One region of the Alicyclobacillus sp. CIJ1 genome, then DNA from elsewhere that is predicted to be linked to it. Evidence: predicted binding sites of a transcription regulator. Region 1 holds the regulator's gene; the other holds the start of a gene.
What was found. Region 1 encodes LexA, which represses DNA repair genes until DNA is damaged. Its sites were predicted from a motif close to CGAACATATGTTCG; they were not measured.
Positions count from the first base shown of each region.

Region 1 (7,692 bases):
CATCATGTTCTCCCCGGAGTGCTCCTGGTGTGCCTTGAGGTCGTAATCGGTGCGATTCGCGACACCCAAAAGCTCGCCCCAGCCGAACGGAAAATGGTACTCGATGTCCGTCGTCGCCTTGCTGTAGTGGGACAGTTGCTCCTTCGCGTGATCGCGAAACCGCAGATGTTCCGCCTTGATCCCGAGTGAGAGCAACCAGTCCATACATGTCTGCCGCCAATACGCAAACCATTTTTCGTCTTCGCCTGGCGCGCAGAAGAACTCGAGCTCCATCTGTTCGAATTCGCGCGTGCGGAAGATGAAGTTCCCGGGCGTAATTTCGTTTCGGAAGCTTTTGCCAAACTGGCCGATGCCAAACGGCAGTTTCTTGCGCATGGTGCGTTGGACGTTTTTAAAGTTCACAAAAATGCCTTGCGCGGTCTCGGGGCGGAGATAAACCTCGTTGGCCGCGTCTTCGGTCACGCCTTGAAACGTGCGGAACATCATGTTGAACTGCCGGACGTTCGTAAAATCGCGAGCTCCGCAGTTAGGGCAAGCGATTTGAAGTTCCTCAATCAGACGCTCCATTTCGGCAAACGGCAGGCCGTCCACCACCAACGACTTCCCCTGCGCCTCTGCAGCCTCTTCAATGAGTTTATCCGCCCGGAAGCGTGCCTTGCACTGACGGCAGTCCACCATCGGGTCGTGGAAGTTTGCCACGTGTCCAGACGCCACCCACACCTGCTTATTCATGAGGATGGCCGAATCCAGACCGACATTCAACGGATTTTGCTCGATGAAAAACCGCCACCAGGCGCGCTTCAAATTGTGTTTGACCTGGGCGCCGAGCGGCCCATAATCCCACGTGTTGGCCAATCCGCCGTAAATCTCGGAACCAGGGAAAATAAAGCCTCGCCGCTTTGCGAGCGACACCAACGTGTCCATTGTGACCTGCATCGACTGTTCCTCCTGCTCGTCCTCAATATGGCTATGATAGCCGAGGCCGGCGCGTATGCGCAACGGAGCGCGTCCGCTGTGCCTATTTTGGCAGGGTGTTGTGTATAATGAAACTCCGACTGGTCTCATACCGGCGCGAGCGGTCGCAGCATGGGGGGAGAGTTCGTGAAAACCAAGCAACGCGTCAAAATGGTGTTTCTCGACATCGATGGCACGCTGTTTGTAAACGGCCGGATCGTGCCCAAAAGCGCCGCGGCGGTCGCCAAACTCATTGAAAACCACATTCCGGTCGCCGTGTGCACGGGTCGGAGCGTCATTCATGCGCAGCACGTGCAGGCCTCGCTCGGGATCCCATACGGCATCTATTTTAACGGCGGTTTGGTAAAGGCCGGAGATCGAGAAATCTTTGCTCTGCCTTTCTCGCGCGAAGTGGTTCGCGGCATCCTACAAGCGGCGGAGCGCCGCGGCATTCAGACCATCATTCACACGCACGATCACGCCTTCAGCCTGCGGCCTATTCCACCGCAATATCTTCCAGTCCTCGCGTCCTACGACTTCCCGCCCATCGCCTGCGAGCCGAGGATGGCCGATCGGCTGGACGAGATCGGCGTCTTTCAGCTGAACGCATTCATGACCGCCGAGTGGGACGACGTGTTCGAGCGCGAGTTCCCCGAATGCTACGTATACCGCTGGCATGAACAGGCCGTCGACTTCCAGCGACGCAAGTCCGACAAGTCCATCGGCGCGATGCACCTCCTCTCGTATCTGGGCATCGCACCTGAGGACGCCGTGCACATCGGAGACGGCGGGAACGACATCGGCATGTTCCGCACCATGGGGTACTCCTTCGCCATGGGCAACGCGAATGACGAGGTCAAGCGCGCGGCCAAACGCGTCACGTCAAGCGCCGACGAGGGCGGCGTAGCGGACGCTTTGGCCGAACTTGGGCTCATCTGAGATCCCCCTATCCGAACACGTGTTTGCACCTTCCCGCGCGACGTGGTAGAATGGGTGCGAAGGGAGTGGGAACGGTGAGCGGTCTCACGGCTCGTCAACGCGCAATTCTCGAGTTTATCCGAAAAAACATCCGCGAAAAAGGATACCCGCCATCGGTGCGAGAGATTGGGGAAGCGGTCGGGTTGGCGTCCAGCTCGACGGTTCACGGGCATCTCGAACGACTGCAGCAGAAGGGTTATCTGCGTCGAGATCCGACCAAACCGAGAGCTCTGGAACTCCTTGTGGACGACGAGGAACCGGGGGATGTCGTGCTCGCTCCCATCGTCGGTCGCGTCACGGCAGGACTTCCCATCTCGGCGCTGGAAGACATCGAAGGATACTTGCCTTTGCCCCGCGACGTGGCGAAAGGCGATGAGGTCTTCGCGCTGCGCGTGATCGGTGAGAGCATGGTGAATGCGGGCATTCTGGATGGAGATCTCGCCATTGTTCGGCGGCAGACGTCGGCCGATAACGGCGACATCGTCGTGGCCATGACTGATGAAGACGAGGCCACCATCAAGCGGTTTTACCGGGAGGATGGCCGTGTGCGCCTCCAACCAGAAAACGACGCGATGTCTCCCTTGTACTTTCCGAACGTAACCATCCTGGGCAAGGTCATCGGGATCTTTCGGCAGATCCGATAGAAAGAAAAACATGCGGCGCAAGCCTCTTTTGCTTCGCCGCATCTTCAGAGCACCTCTACAAGACCAGGCATCGAGATACGTCAGGCGGTCACAGAGAGCGTCCTCGCTCCGACTGGAGCCAGTCGCTTTGGATCTTCTCCATCGTCTTCTTGCTCGTCTCCGGCACGACCCGCTGCATGAAGACGGCCATGGCGATGCAGAAGAGCGCGAAGATCCAAAACGTCCACGTCCCGCCAATCGCCTGCAACAAAATCGGGAAAAACTGTGCCACGAGATACGTGGCGAACCACAGCGCAAAGGATGCGATAGCCATCGCGCGGCCGCGGATAGCGGTCGGATAGATCTCGGACAACACAATCCACACGCCGCCGCCCCAGGAAAGCTCATACGCAATCGTGTGCGCAAACACGAGCGCGAGAACCAGCCACGTGATCATGTGCGGCAGCGAAAAGGCGATGCCGAGGACGACGAGGAAGAGCGCCATGAGCATCCCGTTCCACACAAGCAACCGCTTTCTTCCGACGCGATCGACGATGAGCATGAGCACAATGACGAAGATGACCTTGATGGCGCCAATCCAAACGGTGTCGTAGAACGACGCGTTGGTGCCTGCGCCGGCCGCCTTGAAGATCATCGGGGCGTAATAGCCCACCGCGTTGGTGCCCGTGAACTGCTGAAAAATCGCGAGCACAATGCCGATGCCGAGCGCCTTTCGAATGCCCGGGCGCGACAGTTCCTGTAACAACGAATCCGGCACAACTTCGAGCGATTTGCGAATCTCCTCGGCGTCCCACCGCGCGCGCTCGGGACCGCTCACGCGTTCCAGAATCGAGATGGCTTGCGCTTCGCGTCCCCGTTTCATCAGATACCTTGGACTCTCCGGCACAAAGAACAGCAGCGCGAAGAAGATGACAGCCGGGATGACGCCCATGGCAAACATCCAGCGCCAGCCTGTCGTCTGGTTCCAGGCCGTGGTATGCGAACTCACGATGGCCGCGTTCACAAAGTAGACGATAAAAATCCCGGACACAATCGCCAACTGGTTCGACCCGACTAATCGCCCGCGGATCCGCGGTGGTGCGATTTCGGCAATGTAGAGCGGTGACAACAGCGATGCCAGCCCGATGCCGACGCCCCCGATGAACCGCCCGGCCACCAACACGCCTACGCTCGGCGCGAAGGCCGAGATCAGGCTCGATGCGATGAAGATCACGCCCGCGACCGACAGCGCTTTCTTCCTCCCAAACGAGTCGCCGAGGAAGCCCGCAATCAGCACGCCGAGCATGGCGCCGAGATCGATGCTGCTCGAGACGAGGCCGGTGGTCGCGGCGCTCATATGAAACTCCGACTTCAAAAACTCGTTCGCCCCTGCGATCACGCCCGTGTCATACCCGAAGAGGAGCCCGCCAAGCGATGCAATCACGACGACCGTCACGACATAGCCCAGATTCGGCCGATACTCAGCCTGAGCCAATTCTGCCTGCATCAAGATTCAGTCACCTCCTAGGTGCGCACTTTGCCGGAATCCCTTTGTCCTGTCCTTTGCCAGTGGACGCCTTCGGTTCGTCCTCGAATCGCCCGACGCCGGTCTCACCCCCTTTCAGCCATGAGCGTGTCACAAAGACGCCACCGCCTGGACTGGCCCCACTCGCAATGCAAGGTCTACGAAACGGGTCCATCCGTCGAGCACGCCCGGCACCTGGGTCAGGTCCGCGGACCACAACTCGGTGTCCGAAAGAATGGCGCGCGCTGAGGCCTCGACGTCGTCTTGCCACAACCCCTTAAGCCGGGGCCCAGCCGGATCCGGCTCAGTTGCGTGTTCCATGCCTGGCCGATACGCCAGGCACACCGCCGCGATGGCCGCCGTGAGCCTCTTGGCGTCTCCGAACCGCTCCACCGCGTCCAGGAGCGTCGGCACGAGACGGATTCTTGCCTTCGAGATGGCGTTTGTGGCAATCGAACGCAATTTGTGCTCCAGATACGGATTCTGAAACCGCTCGAGCACATTACGCGCGAAATCGCGCAACCTCTCCGGACGAGTCACATGGGACTCGGTGGCCGGCACGATTTCGTCCTGCACGAGCTGGTGAACGAACCGCGAGAGCGTCGGGTGCTCCATCACCCCAAGCACCGTTTCGAGGCCCGCCATGAGACCCAGGTTTGCGAGCGCCGTGTGTGTGCCGTTCAGGGCACGAAGCTTCTGCAACCGAAAGTCGCGGATGTCGTCCGCGTAGTGGACGCAAAGTCCTACGTCCTCGAACGGCCACAGCGCCTTCAGCCGCTCGCTGCCGCGGATGGCAAACAGGTAGTACGGCTCAACCGTCACCGCCAGCGCGTCTTCGTAGGGAAGCGGTGGATCGCCAGCGTAAGGGGTCACGATGCGATCGACGAGGGTGTCGCAGAATTCGACGCGCTCGTGCAACCAGCGCATAAAGTCGGCCCCGAGCCGCCAATCCGCCGCATGGCGCTCCACAATGGACCGCAACTGCTGACCGTTGTCGTCGATGAGCTCGCACGGGACGACGATCATCCGGCCTGTTTCTTGCCAGCCAAGCGCGAGATACCGCTCGTGCAGGTACTGCGTCAGCTTCGCCGGATACGTCCCAGGCGGAGCATCCGAGGTCGGTCTCGGCATCGCTTCGTACCGCACGCCCAATTCGGTGGTGTTCGACACGGCGATCTCGACGAGCGGATCGCGCGCGAATCGCAAGATCTGCGCCCACTCCCGTGTCGAATCCAAGGCGCGAGCTACCGACGTGACAAGCTCCACGTTTTCCACGGGCCTGCCGTCCTGCAGGCCGCGCACGAGCACCGTGTACAGGCCATCTTGTTCCTGAAACTGGTGAATGTGATGAGCGCCGCTCGGCCGAGGGTTCACCACGGCGATACGCCCTTGAAACGTACCGGACTCATTCAAGCGGTGCACAAGCCAATCGACGAAGCCTCGCAGAAAAATGCCTTCGCCGATTTGAATGACCCGGATAGGCATGGTTCGCGCGCGCTCGAAGCTCGCGCGAGTTTCCCCGTCCAATGCGCCTGCGTGTAACCGCATCGTCTCGTCTCCCCACGGAAATGTCCGACATTCAACCCCACGAGCGCTCGCGGATCCAGGCATGAGCCGGATCGTCGTGCGGAATCATCACGCGATTCACGGGGCCCGCCATGAGCCACAGGTAGTACAATTGATAGCCGCCCGCAGCGCAGACCGGGTGATACCCACGCGGGATCATGAACGCGTCGCCGTGTCGAACGCGGTAGGTCTCGTCGATAGAGTCATCCGAGGTGTAGATGGATTGAAGCCCAAAGCCGTGAGGCGGATCGAGCTGATAGAAATAGATTTCCTCCATGAGCGCCTCAACGCCCGGGATGTACTCGTCGTGTTTATGGGGCGGGTAACTCGACCAGTTGCCTGGCGGATTGAACGTCTCGCCGACGATGATCCGGTGAACGCGGCCTTCCGCCTGCTGGACCACGATATCGTGAACCTTGCGTTCGAAGTTGGCCTGCCCCACGGTCTTCACCTGGACTTCGTCGGGCGTGACGACAAACGGCTCGTGGACTTCCTCCGCAACCGCCTGGCAGACAGCGACCTCGAGCGCGCCGTCGCCCGCGTTCTCCACGCGGAACGGGTGACCCACCGGCACGTACACCGCCGTCGCCGGTGCTGCAAAAACGTTTGCCCGCTCGTATGGGCCAAAGGTATGGTGGCCGACCGACACGCGCATGGCGCCCGACAGGAGAACGAGAACCACCTCTCGTCCCTGAAACTCCGCTTCGTGCGCTTCGCCTCGACCAAGCCGCAGGTGACCAAACGAAATCCACTTGAGCCCGGCCGCGTTCTGTTGCGGCACCAACTCGTGATAACCGTTTTCTTCCTTACCTCGCACCAGATACATTCTCAACCAACCTCCACTTCGCTCAAAGAGTGACACCGTCCTTGAAGATGGCGATCTCGCGATACCCGTTCACTTCGTTCCGAGCGAGTTCTTCTCCCGACGCCACGCGGATGACCTTGTGCAGCAATTCCTCCGCGAGATCGTCCATCGATTCCCCGAGCACAATCCGACCCGCGTCGAAGTCGATCCAGGCGGGTTTCGACGACGCAAGCTGGTGGTTGCTCGCAATCTTTAACGTGGGAACGGGTCCGCCGAAAGGTGTACCTCGGCCTGTGGTGAACAAAATCAGCTGCGCACCGCTCGCCGCGAGCGCGCTCACCGATACCATGTCGTTTCCAGGCGCCGAGACCAGGTTGAGCCCCGGTTTCACGGCTGGATGGCCGTAGCCCAAGACATCGACCACACGGGAGAGGCGCCCGCCCTTTTGCACCGCGCCGAGCGATTTTTCTTCGAGCGTGGTGATGCCCCCCGCCTTGTTTCCTGGGGAGGGGTTTTCGTACACGGGCTGGCCGTGGCGCGTGTAGTAGTCCTTCCACGACTGAATCAGATCCACGACTTTGGCGAACGTCTCCGGGCTGTCGGCGCGATCCATGAGTACGGTCTCCGCCCCAAACATCTCGGGCACCTCGGTCAGGAGCGCCGTGCCGCCGCGAGCGACGACGCGATCCGCCACCTGTCCCACGAGTGGATTCGCCGTGACGCCTGACAGACCGTCGGATCCGCCGCATTTCAGGCCCAACTTCAGCCGAGCCACTGGCACCGGCTGGCGGACAAAGGCTCGCGCTCGCTCGACAAGTTGTTCCAACCGCCGCATGCCCTCCGCGAACTCGTCCGTGGTGCGCTGAAGTTCAAGGAACGCCACCTTCTCCAGCGACGCTTGATCCAACCGCTCCCGAAACGCCTCAATCCGGTTGTTTTCGCAACCGAGCCCAATCACGAGAACGCCTGCGGCGTTGGGGTGTCGGACGAGCCCCGCAAGTAGGGATTGGGTGTAGACGAGATCGTCCCCGAGTTGTGAACACCCGTACGGATGCGCGAAGTGGTACACGCCGTCGATCCCGCCTCCGCGCCATTTGGCGTCGGCCATCGTTGCCAACCGCTCGGCCACTTTGTTCACACACCCGACCGTATTCAGGATCCAGATCTCGTTGCGCACGCCGACCTGGCCGTCCGACCGGACATAACCCATGAACGTGAGGCCGTCGTCAAGCACGGGTGCC
Region 1 covers NZ_BAAJPH010000102.1:20,436-28,127, reverse strand. The annotation lists gene AC27E8_RS06920 (glycine--tRNA ligase) at 1-936, opposite strand, end outside; gene AC27E8_RS06915 (Cof-type HAD-IIB family hydrolase) at 1,102-1,893, shown strand; gene lexA (transcriptional repressor LexA) at 1,968-2,576, shown strand; gene AC27E8_RS06905 (sugar porter family MFS transporter) at 2,665-4,062, opposite strand; gene AC27E8_RS06900 (tagaturonate reductase) at 4,192-5,628, opposite strand; gene iolB (5-deoxy-glucuronate isomerase) at 5,660-6,472, opposite strand; gene AC27E8_RS06890 (UxaA family hydrolase) at 6,495-7,692, opposite strand, start outside.

Region 2 (7,692 bases), on a different contig from region 1:
CAGAGCGGCGACGTAGAAGGAAGCTGACGCAACAGAAACGCTTCAAAATTGCGGAAAAGGAAGTCCTGCGCGAGGTCTTGGCCGTACCGGTCGCACAGGCGTTCCGCGAACGTGCGGTAGTCCCGGCTGGCCGCGAGGCCGGGAATGTCCGCAGACGTGCCGTCGAAATCCGATCCAAAGCCGACGTGGCGGTGCCCTCCGAGATCGAGCACGTGGTCCAAATGGCGGAACACGTCGTCCACCCCGACCGGATCCGGTCCGACGAATGATGGCTGAAACGTCAGTCCTATCCACCCGTCCCGGCGGATGATCTCGCGAATGACATCGTCCGTCAGATTCCTGCGGTGAGGATGGACGGCACGCGCGTTCGCGTGCGACGCCATGACGGGTCCATCCGTGAGCCGCAGCACGTCGCGCACACCCGCGTCATGCAGATGGGCGAGATCGATCCACATCGACAGATGCTGCATCTCACGCAGCACATCGCGCCCAGCGCGGGTGAGCCCAGCGCCTCGCAACTCGCCGCATCCGTCGGCCAACTCGTTCGCGTCGTTCCACGTCAGACCGACGCCTCGAACGCCGAGCCGGTACAGTACGCGAAGGAGTTCGACGCGCCCGCGCAGGCAGCCGCCGCCCTCAAGTGACAAGATGGCGGCCATTTGTCCCTGTTGGCGGGCGATGCGTAGATCTTCCTTGGAACGCACCGCCCGAACGTCGGCCAGGATAGCAATTTGCTGGTAGAAGGCGTCAATCTGCCGTAAAACTTGCGCGAGTTGCGTGTACGAGTCCAAGGACGGATCGACGAAGAGCGCGAACACTTGTGTGGCGACACCACCTTCGCGCAGGGAATGATAATTCGCGCGCAGATGGGGCGAGTCGTCCAGAAACGCCACGTTGCCCTCCGCCAACTTCATCAGGACGTCTACGTGTGCGTCGGCCACAAGCATTCGCGCCACTGAAGTTCATCCTTTCTCAACGAGGCTCTACGAGCAGGCGAATGGCAGTTCGGTCTTCGCCATCAATCTTGATGTCCGTAAAGGCAGGTACGCAGACCAGGTCGATTCCGCTTGGTGCGACGAACCCCCTCGCGATGGCGACGGCCTTCACGGCTTGATTGAGGGCGCCCGCGCCAATGGCCTGAATCTCTGCCGAACCTTGCTCGCGCACGACGCCGGCGAGGGCGCCTGCGACCGAATTGGGATTGGATTTTGCCGAGACTTTTAACACATCCACGGTGAGATGACCTCCTCTGTTCCGTCGGCAGTAGGACACTATACGATATTCGCCAGAAAGCCCTTTATGCCAACGGACAAGAGGGGTCAAACGTCGCCCAACAGCGCACGGCTCGCGGGAAACGCGAACGGATGTATAAAAATAGGGTCAGCCTCCAGGCTGCCCTATTTTGCGTATTCAACGGCTCTAGTTTCTCGAATTACCGTCACCTTGATCTGGCCGGGATAGTCGAGTTCATTCTCGATCTTCTTGGATATCTCCTTCGCAACCAGCGCAGACTCAGCATCGTCGACCAATTCGGGTTTTACAATGATGCGGATCTCGCGACCCGCCTGAATCGCATAACTCTTCTCGACACCCGCGAACGAATCCGCGATATGTTCGAGCTTCTCCAGACGTTTCATATACACTTCCAGTGTTTCGCGGCGCGCACCCGGGCGAGCCGCCGAGATGGCGTCTGCCGCCGCGACGATCACGGAAATCGGTGAGGTGAACTCCACGTCGCCGTGGTGTGCGGCGATACAGTTGATCACGACGGGATGCTCTTTGTATCGACGCGCAAGATCAACGCCGATCTCCACGTGCGACCCCTCCACCTCGTGCGTGACCGCCTTGCCGATGTCGTGCAGCAATCCACCTCGGCGCGCAAGGGCAGCGTCGAGCCCGAGCTCGGAAGCCATCATCCCTGCGAGATGCGCAACCTCGATGGAATGCTTCAGCACGTTTTGCCCGTAACTCGTGCGGAAGCGCAGGCGACCGAGAAGTTTTACCAGGTCGGGATGCAGGCCATGGACATTCGCGTCAAACGTGGCCTGTTCTCCCTGCTCGCGGATGACGTCCTCGATTTCCCGGCGAGCCCGCTCTACCATCTCCTCGATCCGCGCAGGGTGGATGCGCCCATCGGCGACCAGTCGCTCGAGCGCAATTTTGGCGATCTCGCGACGGATGGGGTCAAACCCTGACAGAATGACCGCTTCCGGCGTGTCATCGATAATCAAGTCCACGCCCGTAAGCGACTCGAGGGTTCGGATATTGCGGCCTTCTCGTCCGATGATGCGGCCCTTCATCTCGTCATTCGGCAAGTTGACCACCGTCACGGTGATCTCGGAAGCATGATCCGCCGCACACCGCTGGATGGCGTTGGCGACAATGTCCCTCGCCCGCCGATCCGCCTCGCGTTTGGCTTCTTGTTCAATCTGCTTGACCATGACCGCCGCATCATGGCGCGCCTCGCGCTCAACCTGTTCCAGGATGAGCTGCCTCGCGCTTTCTCGCGTCAAACCGGAAATTCGCTCGAGCTCCCTGACCTGTTCCTGGCGCAGAGCCTCAGCCTCGTCTTTGAGCGCCTGGATGGCTAGTTCTTCGCGGCGAAGCTCCTCCGACTTCTGCTCCAGGACTTCGAGCTTCTTATCGAGCGCCTCCTCTTTTTGCAGGATTCGACGCTCCATCCGTTGAATCTCGTTGCGTCGCTCGCGCAGCTCCTTCTCGGCCTCCTGCCGGATGCGGTGAGCCTCTTCCTTGGCTTCAAGGACCGCTTCCTTGCGCCGAGCCTCGACGTCCCGCTGCGCGGCTTCTATAATTTCCAAGGCGCGCGCTTCTGCGGCGCCAATCTTGGCCTCGGCGACCATGCGCCGGACCACGTAACCCACACCTAAGCCCAAGCCTAGACAAACCAGCGAAACCACAATCAACAGCCAGACTGCGACTTCCAATGAGGCGCCTCCTTGCTCCGGTCGACGATCACCTGTTCGCATCGGAACCATGACGTCTTCGAGCTAGAGGCCGTAGGTGATACGCACTTTTATTCTACGTGTTGTTTCAAAACGGTGTCAAGAAAAGGCGATTACGCCCGTGGGTCGACTTCCTGCTCACCCAGCCGTCTGATGGCTTCTCGCACCGCCCACCGCGCAAGGGAAGGTGAAAATCCCTTCCGCACAAGGCGCATCAGGATCCGGCGTTCATCCACGTCCGCAAGGCGGCCAGCCGCGCGGCGAAAAGATTTCTCCGCGAGCCTGAGCGCGGCCTCTCGCTCTCGTTCATCGTCGACGCACGACTCCAGGGCTTGGGTCACGAGCGCAGTCGGCGCCCCCCGAGATCTCAATTTCGCGCGAATTTCCCGGCGGCTTCTCGTCCCCCCCCAAACGTCCACGAGATCCCGCACGAGCTTCTCGTCATTGAGAAGCCCCTTCTCGCGCAGGCGGGCCATCGCCCCCTCGATGACCTCACGCTCCCAGCCCTTGCGCAGGAGCGCCCGACTTAACTCACCTTCCAAGCGCGGGCGAACCTCGAACAGTTTCAGCGCCTCACGCAGGGCTCGCGCCACCTTCGATCTCCTCTCCAGATCCGCGTACTGCTTCACGGAGATCCTCATCCCGACCTTGAGCCCGCAATCGACCCAGTCTTCGGCTGTCAGGTACAGAGAGGGCGCACCTTCGAACTCCGCGCAAATGAGGGAGCGCCATTTGCCCGTGGCCTCCGTGCGGCGAATGAGAACGAACGATTCCTCATCAGAAGGCGTCGAAGTCGTCGAAGGCGTCTGCGCCATCGTCCGCATCCTCCGCAGCGGCGGCCACCAGCGGTTTTGCCGGATTCACGTGGAAGTACTCGCGAACCGCCGCCTCGATTTGCTCCGCGATCTCCGGATGCTCCTTTAAGTACTGCTTAGCGTTTTCACGCCCTTGTCCAAGGCGCTCCTCGCCAAAGGAATACCAGGCTCCGCTTTTCTGAACGACGTCGATTTCCGTAGCAATATCGATCAGGCTGCCCTCGCGCGAGATCCCTTCCCCAAACATGATATCCACGTCGCACTGGCGGAACGGCGGAGCGACCTTGTTTTTCACAACCTTGATTCGCGTCCGCGATCCCACCACGTCATTCCCCTGTTTGATGGCCTCAACGCGCCGAACCTCCAACCGCACAGAGGCGTAGAATTTCAGCGCGCGCCCGCCTGTCGTGGTCTCGGGATTTCCAAACATGACGCCGACCTTTTCCCGGATCTGGTTGATGAAGATGGCAATGGTCTTCGATTTACTGATGGCGCCCGCCAACTTGCGCAACGCCTGCGACATCAGGCGCGCCTGCAATCCGACGTGCGAATCGCCCATGTCGCCCTCCAGCTCATTCTTCGGGACCAGGGCTGCCACGGAGTCTACGACGATCACGTCCACCGCGCCACTTCGAACGAGCGCCTCCGCGATTTCGAGCGCCTGCTCCCCCGTGTCCGGCTGAGAAATCAAGAGTTCGTCGATGTTGACCCCAAGCTTTTGGGCGTACACCGGATCCAGCGCGTGTTCCGCGTCGATGAACGCCGCCTGACCGCCGAGCTTCTGCACCTCCGCGACAACGTGTAGCGCCACGGTCGTCTTGCCCGACGACTCCGGCCCGTAGATTTCCACGATTCTGCCACGAGGAAGTCCTCCGACGCCGAGCGCAATGTCAAGCGCAATCGATCCCGTCGGCACGGTCTCCACCGTCATTGCGGCCGCTTCACCGAGCCGCATGATGGAGCCCTTCCCAAATTCCTTTTCAATTTTTCGCAGGGCTTGTTCCAAAGCCGCTTTTTTGTCTCCCATGGCACACCATCCCTCAATTTCTTCAAGCGCGTATGCCCGTGAGCCTCTTCTCCGCTTGCTCCCGAACACGAGAACCTATTCGCGAACGCTCGCAGGAATCCTTCGATCCGATTGTACACGTTCCTGCGAAAAATGCAAACAAACGTTCGCATTGACGTTTCCGTTCCCCCAGGCGAAGCAAGAGCCGGACACTCGCGTGTCCGGCTCTCCCCCTGCTCGATCTGCGTTCAGCGGCGCGACGAGCGCGGCTTCGCGGGCTCCAAATTCACCCGCGTGCCATTGATTCGGCTTTGGCGCAGCGCCTCGTAGACGAAAGGCGCGCTCTCTTCCTCCACCTCGATGAACGTAAACTTCTCGAACATGTCGATCCGCCCAACCGCGTCGCCCGGCACACCGGCCTCTTCGGAAATGGCACGCACAAAATCCTGCGGGCTCATCCGAGCTGTGCGGCCGACATTGACGAAGAACCGCACCATCCCCGGCCGCGCGCCCGTGTCTCCGAAGTCGTATTCGTCCGCCTCCGACCGGTTCCCATCTCCTGAGGAAGCAAGTTTCAGCAGGGCTGAAGCGATATCGATGGGATCGTGCTCGTCCACGAGGCCACTCAGAATCGCGCGATACGGCGCGAGGCCGCCCTCGCGGATGACGTCCACGATTTTGCTGCGCCACATCTCCGCCTGCCGCTCGGCCACGTCCTCCAGCGACGGCACCTCGCGGACCGTGATCTTCTGCTTGATTTCCCGCTCAATCTGCTTCAACAGCTTGTATTCGCGCGGCGTCACCAGCGTAATCGCGAGACCTCGCTTGCCAGCGCGCCCGGTGCGGCCAATGCGATGCACGTACGACTCGGGATCCTGCGGGACGTCGTAGTTAATGACGTGCGTCACGTCGTCGACGTCCAGGCCGCGAGCCGCCACGTCCGTCGCGACCAACAGCTCGATTTCGTTTTTGCGGAACTTCCGCATGACTCTGTCGCGTTGGGCCTGGCTCAGGTCGCCATGAAGTCCGTCAGCCAGGTACCCCCGCGCAAGCAGGGCCTCGACGAGATCGTCCACACCGCGCTTCGTCCGGCAGAAGATGATCCCGAGCTGGATGTCCTCGCTGTCCACGATGCGGCAGAGGCTGTCGAGCTTGTTGCGCTCGAGCACCTTGTAGCACACTTGATCGATCTGCGGCACGGTCACCTCGCCGCGATTGACCGTGATGTGCTGCGGATCACGCATGTAACGCAGCGCGAGGCGCTTGACCTCGTTCGGGAAGGTGGCCGAGAACAGCATGGTCTGCCGATCGCTCGGCGTCTCGCGCAAAATGGCTTCGATGTCGTCAATGAAGCCCATGTCGAGCATCTCGTCGGCTTCGTCGAGCACGACCATCCGGACATCGCTCAGCGACAACGTGCCGCGGTGGATGTGGTCCAACACCCGTCCCGGGGTACCAATGACGATCTGCACGCCTTGCTTCAGAGCGCGGATTTGGTGCACAATCGACTGCCCGCCGTAAATCGGGACGGATCGGACACGCTTGTATTTCGCGATCTTGCGGATCTCACCCGCCACCTGAATCGCCAGCTCGCGCGTAGGGGTCAACACGATGGCCTGCACGCGCGGCTCCGTCGACACCCGTTCCACCAGCGGGATTCCAAACGCCGCCGTCTTCCCTGTGCCGGTCTGCGCCTGGCCGATCACGTCCCGGCCCTCCAGCACGACCGGAATACACGCCGCCTGAATCGGCGATGGCTCTTCAAACCCCATATCGTGAATCGCCTGCAGTACGCGGCGGTTCAACCCAAAAGACTCAAACGATGACATACTCTCAACCTTTCTCTCCTCTGCCTGTCTTGTCTCTTCCCACATCAGAATCTCCATTCAACTCCTGCCACAGTCTCCAGAGCGCCTGTTTGCAACTGCGGATGCGAATCTGGGCGCGCGAACCGCGCAGTCTGAGCTCATACACCTGCGACCCACGTGGTCCCGCGAGCCCCACGTACACAAGACCCACCGGTTTTTCCGGCGTACCGCCGCCGGGGCCCGCGATGCCCGTCACGCCAATGCCGTACGTCGCCCCGAGTTTCGCCCGGATGCCCTCCGCCAGCTCGCGCGCCGTTTGTTCCGACACGGCTCCGTGTGCCGCCAAGGTCTCGGCGCGAACACCCACCACAGACTCCTTGATCCGATTGTCGTACGCCACGACACCGCCCACGAACGCGGCTGAGCTGCCGGGCACGTCCGTGATCATCTCGGCCAGCATGCCGCCGGTGCAGCTTTCCGCCACGGCCAACGTCGAGCCGGTCTCGTGGAGCCGCCGCAAGACGACGGAGGCCAGCGAGTCGTCGTCGACGCCGTAGATAAACGGCCCGAACCGCTTGCGCAACTCGTCCTCGACCGGACGGATCAGTTCCCAACACGCCTCTTCCGTGGGACCCGATGCCGTGATGCGGAGCACCATCTCGCCCTCCCCGGCGTACGGAGCCACGGTCGGGTTGTCCTTGCATGTCAGATCGGCGATGCTAGCATCCACATCCGACTCGCCGATGCCGCAGAAATGGAGAATCCGGGAAACCAACTTGCGCGTGCCGCCAAAGTGGTCAACCAGGCGAGGAATCACGTAATTTTGCAGCATGGGACGCATTTCGAGGGGCGGACCCGGAAGAAGAAAGTAATGCACGCCGTTGTGAAACACATACTGTCCCGGCGCGGTCCCGTTCGGGTTTGGAATCCATTCTCCGCCCTCGATGACGAGGGCCTGCTTCCGGTTCTGCTCCGGCATGGGCCTGCCTCTTCGTTTGAAATAGGACTCGACCTCGGCGAGCGCCTCCTGGGAAAGCACGAGTCGTCTTCCCAGAAACTTCGCCAGCGATTCCTTCGTCAAGTCGTCCTGCGTCGGCCCC
Region 2 covers NZ_BAAJPH010000103.1:34,618-42,309, forward strand. The annotation lists gene AC27E8_RS07760 (dipeptidase) at 1-947, opposite strand, end outside; gene AC27E8_RS07765 (stage V sporulation protein S) at 973-1,233, opposite strand; gene rny (ribonuclease Y) at 1,398-2,945, opposite strand; gene AC27E8_RS07775 (regulatory protein RecX) at 3,077-3,778, opposite strand; gene recA (recombinase RecA) at 3,741-4,805, opposite strand; gene AC27E8_RS07785 (DEAD/DEAH box helicase) at 5,033-6,613, opposite strand; gene AC27E8_RS07790 (competence/damage-inducible protein A) at 6,618-7,692, opposite strand, start outside.
Region 2: a site for LexA is predicted at 4,941-4,954, ahead of recA (recombinase RecA). Genes of this name have one in related genera too.